Regions from separate parts of the Geobacillus sp. TFV-3 genome, predicted to be linked through region 1. Evidence: riboswitches for the same ligand, from Rfam matches in the RefSeq annotation. Region 1 holds a riboswitch; each other region holds the start of a gene.
The links. A riboswitch is a leader RNA that binds a small molecule or an ion and turns the genes downstream of it on or off. The one in region 1 is predicted to bind cobalamin.

Region 1 (4,150 bases):
ATCAACGAGGTGATAACGCCGATCGGCAATTCGCGAGGTTCAATGATCGTCCGCGCCGCCACATCGGCAAGCACAAGAAACGCCCCGCCATACAAGAGCGACAGCGGCAACAACACCCGGTAGTTCGGCCCGCAAACGAGCCGGACCATATGCGGAACAACAAGCCCGACAAAACCGATCGTCCCCGACACCGACACCGCCGCCCCTGTAAGCAGCGCCGCCGCCGTCAAAATGATCACTTTTCGGCGCGTAACATCGACGCCGACATGAAGCGCCGCCGCCTCGCCAAAAGCAAACGCGTTTAACTCGCGGGCGTTGGCGATCAGCACCACCGCGCCGATGAGGAAAAACGGAAACAGCAATCCGCTGTATTTCCAGCCGCGCATCGCCACGCTCCCCATCAGCCAGGAAATGATTTGCCGCAATTCTTCCCCGGTCAAAGCGATCATGAGCGAAATGAAGGCGCTGAAAAACGCGCCGAAAATAATGCCGGCTAAAATGATCGTCTCGACCGACATACGCCGTTCGACGGCGCGGGTGAACGCCAAAACGGCAACAAGCGTCGCCATGCCGAACAAAATGCTGACAACCGGCAGCGTAAACGTCCCAAACAGCGGCCATTGCCAGCCGAGAAAAATGACAAGCACCGCTCCGACCGAGGCGCCGGATGAGACGCCGAGCGTGTACGGATCGGCGAGCGCGTTTTTTAAAAGCCCCTGGAACGCCGCGCCGGCCATCGCCAGCGAGGCGCCGACCAAAAAGGCGAGCGCGACGCGCGGCAGGCGAATGGCCATCACAATTGGCACCCAATCGGCCGGAATGTCAGACGGAAGCGGCACCCCGAACCATTCGGCGGCGAGAATGCCGATAATAGAAGAAAAGGGAATCGACAGCGATCCTGTCGATATCCCTACGAGCAACGAAAGGACGGCCGTTGTAACGGCCAGAGCGTACATCAGCGTTTTACTTGAACACATCCGGGTAAACGGCTTTGGCAAGTTCCTCGACCCCTTCGGCAAGGCGCGGTCCCGGCCGGCTCACTAAATCGGAGTTGACGTCATACACCCGCTTGTTTTTCACCGCCGGCACGTCTTTCCAAGCGGCGCGCTCAAGCACTTGCTTCGCTCCGCCGTACGTTGTGATGATGACGTCCGGCTTATAGGCCACTGCTTTTTCTTCTGTCACCATCGGCCAGCCTTCCAAGTTGCCGGCGACGTTTTTCGCTGAAATCACTTGAAGCATCTCATCCATAAACGTCCCTTTGCCGGCTGTATAAATTTGCGGCGGCGGCGACACTTCAATCCAGACGTTTGCCTGTTTGTCCGCTGGGATTTGTTTTGCTTTTTCTTGAATTTGCGCAAGCTTCTCTTTCATCTCATCGATCACTTGCTTCGCTTTGCCCGTCGTCCCCGTCGCTTTGCCGATCAATTCGATGGACGCATACACATCATCAAACGACTTCGCATCATTGACAACGAGCACAGTGATGCCAGCGTCTTTCAATTGCTGCAGGCCATCGCGCGAGTTATGGGCGCTTGACGCGTGGGCCAAGACGAGATCCGGCTTGAGCGAAATGATTTTCTCGACGTTAAACTCCATGCCGCCGATTTTCGTTTTCGTTTTGACGTCTTCCGGATAATTGTCAAAATCGCTGACGCCGACAATTTTCTCGCCAAGCCCCAACGCATAGGCGATTTCCGTATTGCTTGGGATGAGCGAAACGATCTTTTTCGGTTCGGCTTTGATCGTCACATCCTCGCCGAGCCCGTCTTTCACCATCACCGGAAACGCCGCTTGTTCCGTCTTCGGCTTTTCTTGTTTCGCCGGCTCAGCGTTGCCGTTCGTTCCGTTGCTGCAGCCGACCAGCACGGCAGCCAAAAGGAATAGCGCCACCAACACCGTCGGCCATGTCCAACGTTTCATTCTTTGTTCCCCCTCCTGCTGTGCAAAATAAAAACGCCCATTCCGTCCTAGCGGGGGAATGAGCGCGAAACGGCCTATGCAGGCGCAAAACAAGCCTGTGCCACCGTTTCCGCGTCTCACCCCCCGAAGAGTCGGAAACTGCTGCAAGCAAGGCAGGTCTACTGGCTCATGCTTCCTCCTACTCTGAAGCCTTCCCGTACGGAAAACAGCGCAAGCCATCTGTCCGTACAGTGGCGATTTCATTTCGTCCGCATTGACAGTTGCGGGGACAGCTCCGGATTCCCACCGGATTCCCTATTAAGCCTTCACGGCACCTTGCTGCGAGTTGATGAATTTGTCGGATATGGACATTTTTATAATAATGCAGCGTTTAGCATTTGACAACTATGAATTTACAGCAGGCTGAAACGGTGATCATGACTTGTTGGTGTTTATCTATCACGCTCTCCTCCTACATATGCGGAATGATCCTAGCCCTCTCCTGCAGACAAAAAGCAGCTGCCCCATCTATACTGCCATCTTGAAAAAAAATAAGGAAAGATACCTCGCCTCTGGCACGGCGTCTTTCCCCGATACAACCTTCATCTCGTCACTGTTGAATATATTTGTCAAACACAAAGCCGAAATCTTTCACTGTATAGTTCTTTTTCGCTTCGGTCAGCCATCGAAATGCATATTCGTTCACCGCTTGAAAATCGGCCGCAATGTTGGCGCCGTCGCCGCGCATGTTGGCAAACACCTTGGCCGCCAATTCCAGACTCCGCTCGGCATAGTCGAACTTCATTTCATTTTCATGGCAAATCTCAGCGATCGCCAGCAGCGATTTATACAAATCTTTCAGTTCTTCAATATGCTTTTTATGCACATCGATCGAGTAGGAGTGCGGCCCAATTTTAAATTTGATTTCCGCGTCCAGGTCGACCGTCCCCGCTGTTTCGAGCGACACGTCGGAAATCGGATGCTTATAGAAATCGTAACGGCGCAGCGTCCGTTTTTTGCTCGTCGCGCTTGTGCCGTCCAAATGGATGAGCGCGCGGTTGGTGAAGCAATACTCATCCGATTTCGATTTGATCAGAAAATAGATTTTCTCCCCATCCTCGTGCATCACATAATCATCGGCATCCACTTTGTCATAGTCTTTCGGTTGAATGACCGTGCCGATGTCGCTCAATCCGAGCACATCAGCGGCGACTTTTCCAAACATGCTCATTTCTCCTCTCCGGTGTCCCAATTTTTATTGGCGCCCACCATGCAGCGAACAAGCACAACGCGTTTTGCCTTGACAAGGCGCCGTAATCTCATACCTTTCATCTATGTAATACGTCGAGATCGGAAAAACGTTTCATCGCCGCCAAAAATCAAAGGCCCAACGCCTTTTATGCCGGCGTCAGGCCATGCAGGAGTCTACAATTCTCCACTTAGCCGGGAGTCTTTGTTGGTGAGCCGCAAAAAGATCAAATAAATAGAGACGGCGGTACAAGGCAAATGTTTCCCACATCCGCAAACTTATTTTTCCATCATCTTGGCTCCCATCCTATCCTCTGCCGACAAAAAAACGGGGCTGACCCAAAAGCTTCATTCTTCTCAAACGAAACACAACATATTGCGCATGATTCATTGTTTCGTGTCGATATATGGTGATGAGCAAGGGTGTCCCGATCCTTTTGGGACACCCCTCGACTGATCATATTCCACTTTATCTCAACGGCGATCTTGCCATGCGAATATACGTATGGCGTCTGCCGCGAATGGCGATCGAATACGCCATAATATTCTCTGGAACAGCGATGCCATGATAGCCAGCGTCGCCGATATGATGGAGATCCGCCCCTGTCATTTTGCTTGCAAGCGCGATTTGACGAATCGTACTCTCGTCAGCTCCTTCTTGGCTTGTACCGATCGTCAGCATCACAAGCGCCCCATGTTCATGGGCCACCCGAACAAGCTGCTCCGTTTTGTCCAACGTCACTCCCGGCACCGTTCCCGGGGCAGGCATTAAAACGATGTCGGCGCCAGCGCGAATAAACCGCACCACGATTTCTTCCGATATAATATTGCCCCCTGTTTCGTTGGCAACACCTGCTGCATGCATTTTTCCAGCAATAATTAGAGCGTCTTCGCCTAAAACGGACCGCGCCGTTTCAAGGGCTGTCACGATTTCGTCATTCGTCACACCCGTTTTCGGATTTCCCGTTAAGCAGACAAAATCAAAACCGAGACGCTTTGC
Region 2 (4,150 bases), 1.3 Mb from region 1:
AGCTTTTTGGAGCGCGGCACCACACCGCTCGAAGAACGGTATGTCGGCAATGCCAAAATCTATAGCGAAAAGGAAAAAGCTGCGTTGCTCAAAACGTACCAAGAGGGGCGCGAATATACGGAGGTGACGGCTCCTTTTTACCGCGAAACGCTTCATTACCCGCCCGTCAACCGGATGCAGTATATTGACCTTCATACATGGCTAAGGGGTGATATTTTAGTCAAAGCGGATAAAATGACGATGGCCCATTCGCTTGAGCTGCGCGTTCCCTTTTTAGACAAAAAGGTGTTTGACGTCGCGGCCAAAATCGCCCCTGACATGAAAACAGCCAACGGCACGACGAAATATATTTTGCGTAAAGCGGCCGAGGGCATTGTGCCGGATCATGTGTTAAACCGAAAAAAATTAGGGTTCCCGGTGCCGATTCGCCACTGGCTGAAAAACGAAATGTATGACTGGGCGAGACAGCTCATCAACGAAAGCGAGACGGATCATCTGTTCCATAAGGACGTGCTCTATCGGTTGCTGGATGAACATGCCCGCCACAAGGCGGACCATAGCCGCAAGCTGTGGACGGTGTTGGCGTTTATGGTTTGGCATCAAGTGTATGTAGAAAAGAAATACGATTTTGCTCAATCCGTACAAAACGAAAAGCGTCCAGCGTCCGTTTTGGAGGCGTAACAAGGAAACGAGAGGGCATCCCGGGGTTCGGCCGGGATGTCTTTTTTGATCACCGTGAAGAGAAAGTGGTTCGACGGTGGAGTAAAAAGGGCGGATCCGTTCTTATTGGATTGTCGTAGCCAAAGATTTTGGCCGAACCGGCGTCCGGGCGCAGTAACGTTGCCAACATTCGGATCGTTGTGGTCTTGCCAGCTCCGTTAGGGCCAAGCACCCCGTAAATCGTGCCCGCGCGCACGCGTAAGTTGAGACCGTCGACGGCCCGATGGCCGCCAAATGTTTTCACCAATCCGTGCGCTTCCACCGCCCACTCTTGATGGTCGGGTGCGATTTGATGTTTTGCTCCCATTTTGTGCTCCCTCCTTGTGATGATTCGTACATGTGAATCGTAGCACGCTTTTATGAACGGACTTTGGGCGGAAAAGAAAAATTTACTTTCCCCGCTCTTGCAATTTTCCCGGTTTTGGTATATGCTTGTTCCATCAGGATGCTAAATACTATATATTGGTTTGTGGTCCTTTTTATACAACTACATATGGTTTGACCAAGCAACGGTGTCCATTTGGACTTAATAGGGAATCCGGTGCGAATCCGGAACTGCCCCCGCAACTGTATGTGCGGACGAAATGGGATGGCCACTGGCGGCAAAAGCCATTCGGCGCGCCGCTGGGAAGGCCCCAAAGTAGGACGATGCACGAGTCAGGAGACCTGCCTTGCTTGGAACGTTTCATGTTCTTCGGGGTGTGAGAAGATGAAACGATAGGGAAAAAGAAAAGGAGTTCGTCTGCCTTTTTCCGTCTGTCGTTTCATCCGCTCGCTTGCCCGAGCGGATTTTTTATTGGAGGAGAGGGGAAGCAAATGACCGTGCTGACGAAAATGATCATCATCGATGACCAAGGGAAACCGATTTCTTTTTCACGTGAAGAGTTTGCATCGCTGATCCATCGGACCGCGGCTGGATTCGGCCGCCTGTCGCTTGATGAATATGTCGAGCGTGTTTGGCAGCTCGTCTCGCGAAAAGAAACGGTTACGGTTGAACAGTTGTATCAGACGGCTGTCTTGGAGGGGTTATCGTATATAAGCGAAGAGGAGCCGGACTGGACGTTTGTGTGCGCTCGGCTGTATTTGCGGCAATTGTACCGTGAAGCGGCGCGGCATCGCGGGTACGACGAGCGCGAGCGGTACGGCGATTTCTATTCGCTGCTTGCCGCCCTGACGGAACAAGGGGTGTACAGTCCGCTTCTGTTGGAACGTTATACGAAAGAAGAAATCGACGCCATCGGCGCGTTTCTTGATCCCGATCAGGACAAGCTGTTTACGTACATCGGGCTGCGCACACTCGCCGACCGGTATTTGGCGCGCGATTATGAGCGGCGGCTGTATGAACTGCCGCAGGAGCGGTTTTTGGTCATTGCCATGACGTTAATGGCGAATGAACCGGCCACACGGCGGCTTGCGCTCGTGAAGGAAGCGTATTGGGCGTTAAGCAACTTATACATGACGGTGGCGACGCCGACGCTCGCCAACGCCGGGAAATCGTACGGCCAGCTCTCAAGCTGCTTTGTCGATACGGTCGATGACAGCTTGCAAGGAATTTATGACAGCAACACCGACATCGCCAATTTGTCCAAATCAGGCGGCGGCATCGGCGTCTATTTAGGCAAAATCCGTTCGCGCGGCAGCGACATCAAAGGGTTTAAAGGGGTCTCTTCCGGCGTCATCCCGTGGATGAAGCAGCTGAACAACACAGCGGTGAGCGTTGACCAGTTAGGGCAGCGCAAAGGGGCCATTTCCGTTTATTTGGATGTATGGCATAAAGACATTTTCGCGTTTTTGGACGCGCGGCTCAACAACGGCGATGAACGGCTGCGGACGCATGATTTGTTCACCGGCGTGTGCATTCCGGACTTGTTCATGGAGCAGGTCGAACAGCGAGGCGACTGGTATTTGTTTGATCCGCATGAAGTGCGGAAGGTGATGGGCTTTAGCTTGGAAGACTTTTATGATGAGGAAAAAGGGAGCGGGAGTTTTCGCGAGAAATATTGGCAATGTGTCAACGAACCGAGCCTGTCGAAAGAGAAAGTGCCGGCGATTGAAGTGATGAAAAGCATCATGCGCAGCCAGCTTGAGTCGGGGACGCCGTTTATGTTTTACCGCGATGAAGTGAACCGGCAAAACCCGAACCGCCATCTCGGGATGATCTACTGCAGCAATCTTTGCACCGAGATCGCGCAAAACCAAAGCCCAACGGTGATGAAACGGCAATATGTGAAAGACGGGACGATTATCATTGAAAAAATACCAGGCGATTTTGTCGTCTGCAATTTATCGTCGATCAATTTGGCGCGCGCGGTGACCGATGGTGTTTTGGCGCGTCTCATCTCGATTCAAATGCGGATGCTTGATAATGTCATTGATCTCAATAATATCCCAGTTCTGCAAGCCGGCCTGACGAACCAAAAATATCGCGCTGTCGGGCTTGGCACCTTTGGCTGGCATCATCTTTTGGCGTTAAAAGGCATTCGCTGGGAGTCAGACGAAGCGGTCCGCTATGCCGACGAGCTGTATGAAACGATCGCTTATTTGGCGATTCAGGCGAGCATGGAGCTCGCAAAAGAAAAAGGGAGTTACCCGGCGTTTCCAGGGTCGGACTGGCAGACGGGCGCTTATTTTGAACGGCGCGGCTACCAAAGCCACGGCGAACTTGATTGGGATCAGCTGAAGCAAGATGTGGCCCGCTACGGGATGCGGAACGGCTATATCATGGCCATCGCCCCGAACGCATCGACGTCGATCATCGCAGGCAGCACGGCGAGCATTGATCCCATTTTCTTAAAAGTATACGCCGAGGAAAAGAAAGATTATAAGATTCCCGTTACGGTGCCAGATTTAAACGAACAGACGACATGGTATTACAAATCGGCGTACCATATCGACCAGCATTGGAGCATCAAGCAAAACGCTGCCCGCCAGCGCCATGTCGACCAAGCCATCTCATTTAACTTCTACGTCATGAACACGATTAAGGCAAAAGAGTTGCTCGATTTGCATTTGACGGCATGGAAGTCGGGGTTGAAAACGACGTATTACGTGCGTTCGACATCCGGGACGATCGAAGAGTGCGATTCTTGCGCGAGCTGACCACGGGAAACGCCTTTGGTCAGGCTTTCCCTTCCTTGTGTGGGAGGGGCGTCTGCGGTTGGTCGCGCATCACGATACTTGAAAGAGAAAGGAAGGAATCGACACAATGACGATCAGCTTAGTCAGACGGCCGATTATGGATCCAGAGGCGCCGAACCGTTCGACGGGCATCATCAATGGCCGCTGCTCGAATGTGTTGAACTGGGACGATATCGCCTACCCATGGGCGTATGCGAAATATAAGCGAATGCTCGTCAACTTTTGGACGCCGTTTGAAATCAATATGTCGCAAGATGTGAAGCAGTTTCCGCAGCTGACCGCCCGCGAGCAG
Region 3 (4,150 bases), 460 kb from region 1:
GCGCCATGCCGCCAAATCGGCGAGCCAATTCCTCCGCGTATGGAATGGCGTCTTTTTTCTCTCCATCGCAAAAATCACATGCCTTCACCGTCAGCACATCACCGACCGGCATGACCGTCAGCCCTGCGGCAACGAGACGAGCCACAAGCCCGTCTGGATCCTCCGTCATCCGTTCGATTTTCATATAATGGTCTGGCGTGTACGTCATTTTCCCATCGGGCCCGACGATTTCCGCGAGCACAAGGAGCTGTTCCGGAGTGAACTGTTTATTGGCCACGCCCGGGCTCACCGCCGCTTCCAACAACACGGCCGCCGTCTTTCTTGTTTTCCGTCTCTCTAAAGCGGCGAGCGCGTCTTCGGCTGTTTCTTTCACCCGTTTTGGCGCGGCGGTCGGCTGCCGTTCCGCTGTTTTTGCCAGCGGCGCGGCAAGCGTCGGCAAAACGGCAGCCGGCGGCGTTGGCTCGGCCTCCTTAGTGACCGTGGCAACAGACGACGGTCGAACCGCGGTGGCCAAGGCGGTGAAAGCACGATCCTTCTGGTTGCCGCCAGCGAAGACAGCCGCTTCGGACGGCCCTGATGCCCCCGGTGCCCCCGTGCTTCCTTCGTCCTCATCTTTCAGCGGTTTCGTCTGGTCAAGCGCCCACGGCTCCGCTTCTTTGCGCAGCCGTTCATGCGGTTTGAGCGGCTGGACGGCGGCTGCTAGTTGATACTTGCGCTGGTAGCCGCGCGGCGTGATCATCACGCCGTCATGGACGAATGTCGTTGAGTTGCCGATAATGACCGTCGTCAACATGCCGATCTCATGGTCAAGCATATGCGCCAAATCAGTGAGCACGATGTGCTGGCGTTCACGGTACGCGCTTTTCACCAGACCGACCGGGGTTTCCGGAGACCGATGGCGGAGCAGGATGCGCTGCGCTTCGATAATTTGCCGGGTGCGCCGCCCGCTTTTCGGGTTGTACAAAGCGATGACAAAATCAGCGGCCGCAGCGGCTTCCAACCGCTTTTCAATCAGCTCCCAAGGCGTCAAATGGTCGCTTAAGCTGATCGTGCACGCATCGTGCATAATCGGCGCGCCAAGCAGAGCGGCGCACGAATGGATCGCGGAAATGCCGGGGATGACTTCGATTTCAATCGAGCTGTCTTTCGTCCACCCTTTTTCAATCAACACTTCGTACACGAGTCCGGCCATGCCGTACAACCCGGCGTCGCCGCTCGAAATGACGGCGACCGTTTTGCCGCGCTCGGCCCATTTGACCGCCGCTTGGGCGCGGCTCACTTCTTCGGTCATGCCGGTGCTGATGATCTCCTTTCCGGCAATGAGGTCGCGCACGAGTTCAATGTATGTTTTGTAACCGATGATGACGTCGCTTTCTTCAATCGCTTCACGGGCCCGCTTTGTCATATGGTCGACGCTTCCCGGGCCAAAGCCGACAATGAGCAATTTGCCGACCACTTTACAGCCCCCTTCTCCATATCTCGATTATCATCGACATCCCTAACCATATGCTGTAAATACCTGTGACCGCACCAAGGACATAAAACAGCCGTTCCCGCTGCTTTGCTTTCCAAAATCCCCACGATAATCCAGCCGCTGTGGCAATCGTCGCAATGAGCAAGCCGACCACAAACAGTACAAGCTGAAGGACAGCCGCGCTCACATGCACTTTTCCGGCCGCATGGGTGATAATGGCTAGCTGGGTCGGGCTTTCGACGCCAATGCCATGAATGATGCCGATGATCAAGGCGCCAACCCAACCAACATGCGAAAAAGAACGGAAACTGTCCATTTCCCGCCTTCCCCGCAGCCATCGAGTAACCGTATGGCCGAACTCATAAAGGAGCTGAAACCGGCTTTTCACCTCACCACGCCGAAAAAGAGAAAAAAGCATCATCCCACCAAGAAGCACAAGCGTACCGCCAACTAAGAGCTCAATGGCGGCGGCTGACGACTCGGGAAGCCGGGCGCCGACCACGAGCGCCGCCACCCCCATGACAAACACGATCGCTCCGTGTCCAATAGCGTACATGATTCCGAGCGCCAACTGCTGTCTTCGCCGCGACTCGCTTCCGACCATATCCGCAATGGCCGCGACATGATCGCTGTCCATCCCATGACGCATGCCAAGAAATATCGCTAACATTACATAACTGGCCCATTCCATCATTGCGTCCTCCTCTTTCGAACGCCAATAACCGACTCCGTCCCACCAAGGCGGGTCAACCCGTCTTCACGGTATTCATACGCCGCCCACGCGCGAAGCGGCTCGCCGTTTTGCAAATGGGCGCGCACAACCTCCTTCGCCCGCTCGGGACTCATCAGCCGGTACCAAACGCCATCCGGATAGACGATCATCACGCATGCATCTTGGCAGCGACCGTTGCAGCGCGTCCTTGTTGTATGAACGGCGTCGTCAAGCCCGAGGCGGGCGATCTCCTCACGGACCGCGGCTGTCACGTCATCCCCGCCATGGCGAAGGCACGTCCCTCCGTTGCAAATGAATACATGACGCCTCATTCCTTGTAAATCCCACGTCGCCATCGAATCCCCCCTTATGTTAGAATGATAGAATGAAAGGCGGCAGACGGACGGTTTTTCGGCAAAAGAAAAAGCACCTCTACAGCAGAGGTGCAGAAAAATGCATACGAAAAGCCGCAAACGGCCCGAACAGGCCTGGCCTCATGAAGCCGTCATTCTCCCGCACGTCTGCCTATAATCCCGTAGGCATCCGTCCGATCCAAACAAGGCAGGTCTCCTGACTTAGGATCATCGCTTGGCGGCGTCTTCCCGAAGCATCCTTCAGTGACTTGCTGCCGCAAAGCTCCCCATCACAGTGGCGGGCACCGTGCCGGATTTTCACCGGGCTTCCCTTTTCACCCAAGCCCTTAAGCAGGCTTAGGCACCTTGTTTGTTTCTCGCCTATTGATCTTGTCATGGAACAAGCATCCGTTTTCATCGTAGTACAACTTGATGGCGGCCGTCAACCGTTTTTTGCCGACAAATCTTCGCGGGCGACGACAACGCCGTCCGCATCGGCGTACACGTATGCGCCCGGCTCCCAGCGGACGCCGCCAAACTCGAGCACAACATCGCGGACGCCTTTTCCCTCTTTTTTGCTTTTCACCGGGCACGTGCCGATCGCCATGACACCAAGCGGCATGCGGCCGATTTCCGCTGAATCGCGGATGCAGCCGTGGATAATGACGCCGGCAAGCCCCCGGTCGCAGGCGATTTGCGCCAACCGGTCGCCTAACAGAGCGACGCGGCGCGAGCCTTTTCCATCGACTACGAGCACCGTCCCCGGCGGCACCGTCTCGAGCGCTTCACGGACAAGGACGTTGTCTTCAAACACATCGACCGTCGCGATCGGTCCGGAAAACATCCGTTTTCCGCCGTACGATTGGAACGGCAGCTCGCAGACTTGCAACTCATCTAAAAATTGATCGCATAAATCAGCTGTTTTCATGATCCTCTCCCCTTTCGTTTTTTTCATTCGCCTCCTTTCGTCAAAATCCTGCCGACTCCACATTTTTTGCGGCGCTGCTTCTGCTCGGGAATCGGATGCGTGTCCTTGCGGGACCGCTGAAAACGATAAAAAGATTTTCTCGTCCCCGCTTTCCGGCGAACGAAAAAACGGCCCCGCACAACATGGCGGAAGCCGTTTTGGCCGCCGGGACGAACGAGCCCCGTCCGGCGATTCAGCTGGGCTAGCTGGATTCGAACCAGCGCATCACGGAGTCAAAGTCCGTTGCCTTACCGCTTGGCTATAGCCCATCACTTTGTTGTCATTTACAGTATGCGGCATAACGGCGTGCTTTATGCATCAAACTGAATATCCTTTTGCTGTATGCGCGAAACTATCGACACAAGAACCCTTTCTTCATCACCATATCACCTCGTTGTTTCGTTTTTCCTTCATGGTTATTTTCCCTAATTATGGTATCGTTGAATTGGGAAAGGGAGAGATGCATATGCGCCGAATTACTGTTTTTCGCTTATGTTTTTGCGCATGGTTTCTGTTATCGCTACCGCTCGTCTTAGCGTCCTCGGCTACCCGCCAGCCATCCAGCCAGCCGAAAACCGACATCATCGCCCACCGCGGCGCGTCTGGATACGCGCCGGAGCATACGCTCTCATCCTACCGCCTTG

Region 2: it holds a riboswitch for cobalamin, as region 1 does, so the genes downstream of both, BJQ97_RS12735 (ribonucleoside-diphosphate reductase subunit alpha) here and BJQ97_RS06525 (ABC transporter substrate-binding protein) in region 1, are expected to answer to the same signal.
Region 3: it holds a riboswitch for cobalamin, as region 1 does, so the genes downstream of both, BJQ97_RS08925 ((2Fe-2S) ferredoxin domain-containing protein) here and BJQ97_RS06525 (ABC transporter substrate-binding protein) in region 1, are expected to answer to the same signal.

What each region holds. Positions count from the first base shown of each region.
Region 1 is NZ_MPSP01000001.1:1,282,566-1,286,715, reverse strand. It holds gene BJQ97_RS06530 (FecCD family ABC transporter permease) at 1-998, opposite strand, end outside; gene BJQ97_RS06525 (ABC transporter substrate-binding protein) at 964-1,923, opposite strand; cobalamin riboswitch at 2,058-2,256, opposite strand; gene BJQ97_RS06520 (PH domain-containing protein) at 2,513-3,127, opposite strand; gene BJQ97_RS06515 (DUF7916 family protein) at 3,620-4,150, opposite strand, start outside.
Region 2 is NZ_MPSP01000001.1:2,532,695-2,536,844, reverse strand. It holds gene asnB (asparagine synthase (glutamine-hydrolyzing)) at 1-681, shown strand, start outside; partial or broken gene BJQ97_RS12740 (ATP-binding cassette domain-containing protein) at 794-1,027, opposite strand; cobalamin riboswitch at 1,213-1,408, shown strand; gene BJQ97_RS12735 (ribonucleoside-diphosphate reductase subunit alpha) at 1,537-3,819, shown strand; gene BJQ97_RS12730 (ribonucleotide-diphosphate reductase subunit beta) at 3,926-4,150, shown strand, end outside.
Region 3 is NZ_MPSP01000001.1:1,738,179-1,742,328, forward strand. It holds gene cobJ (precorrin-3B C(17)-methyltransferase) at 1-1,456, opposite strand, end outside; gene BJQ97_RS08920 (HoxN/HupN/NixA family nickel/cobalt transporter) at 1,458-2,168, opposite strand; gene BJQ97_RS08925 ((2Fe-2S) ferredoxin domain-containing protein) at 2,165-2,542, opposite strand; cobalamin riboswitch at 2,730-2,923, opposite strand; gene rraA (ribonuclease E activity regulator RraA) at 2,982-3,467, opposite strand; tRNA gene BJQ97_RS08935 (tRNA-Gln) at 3,704-3,775, opposite strand; gene BJQ97_RS08940 (glycerophosphodiester phosphodiesterase family protein) at 3,973-4,150, shown strand, end outside.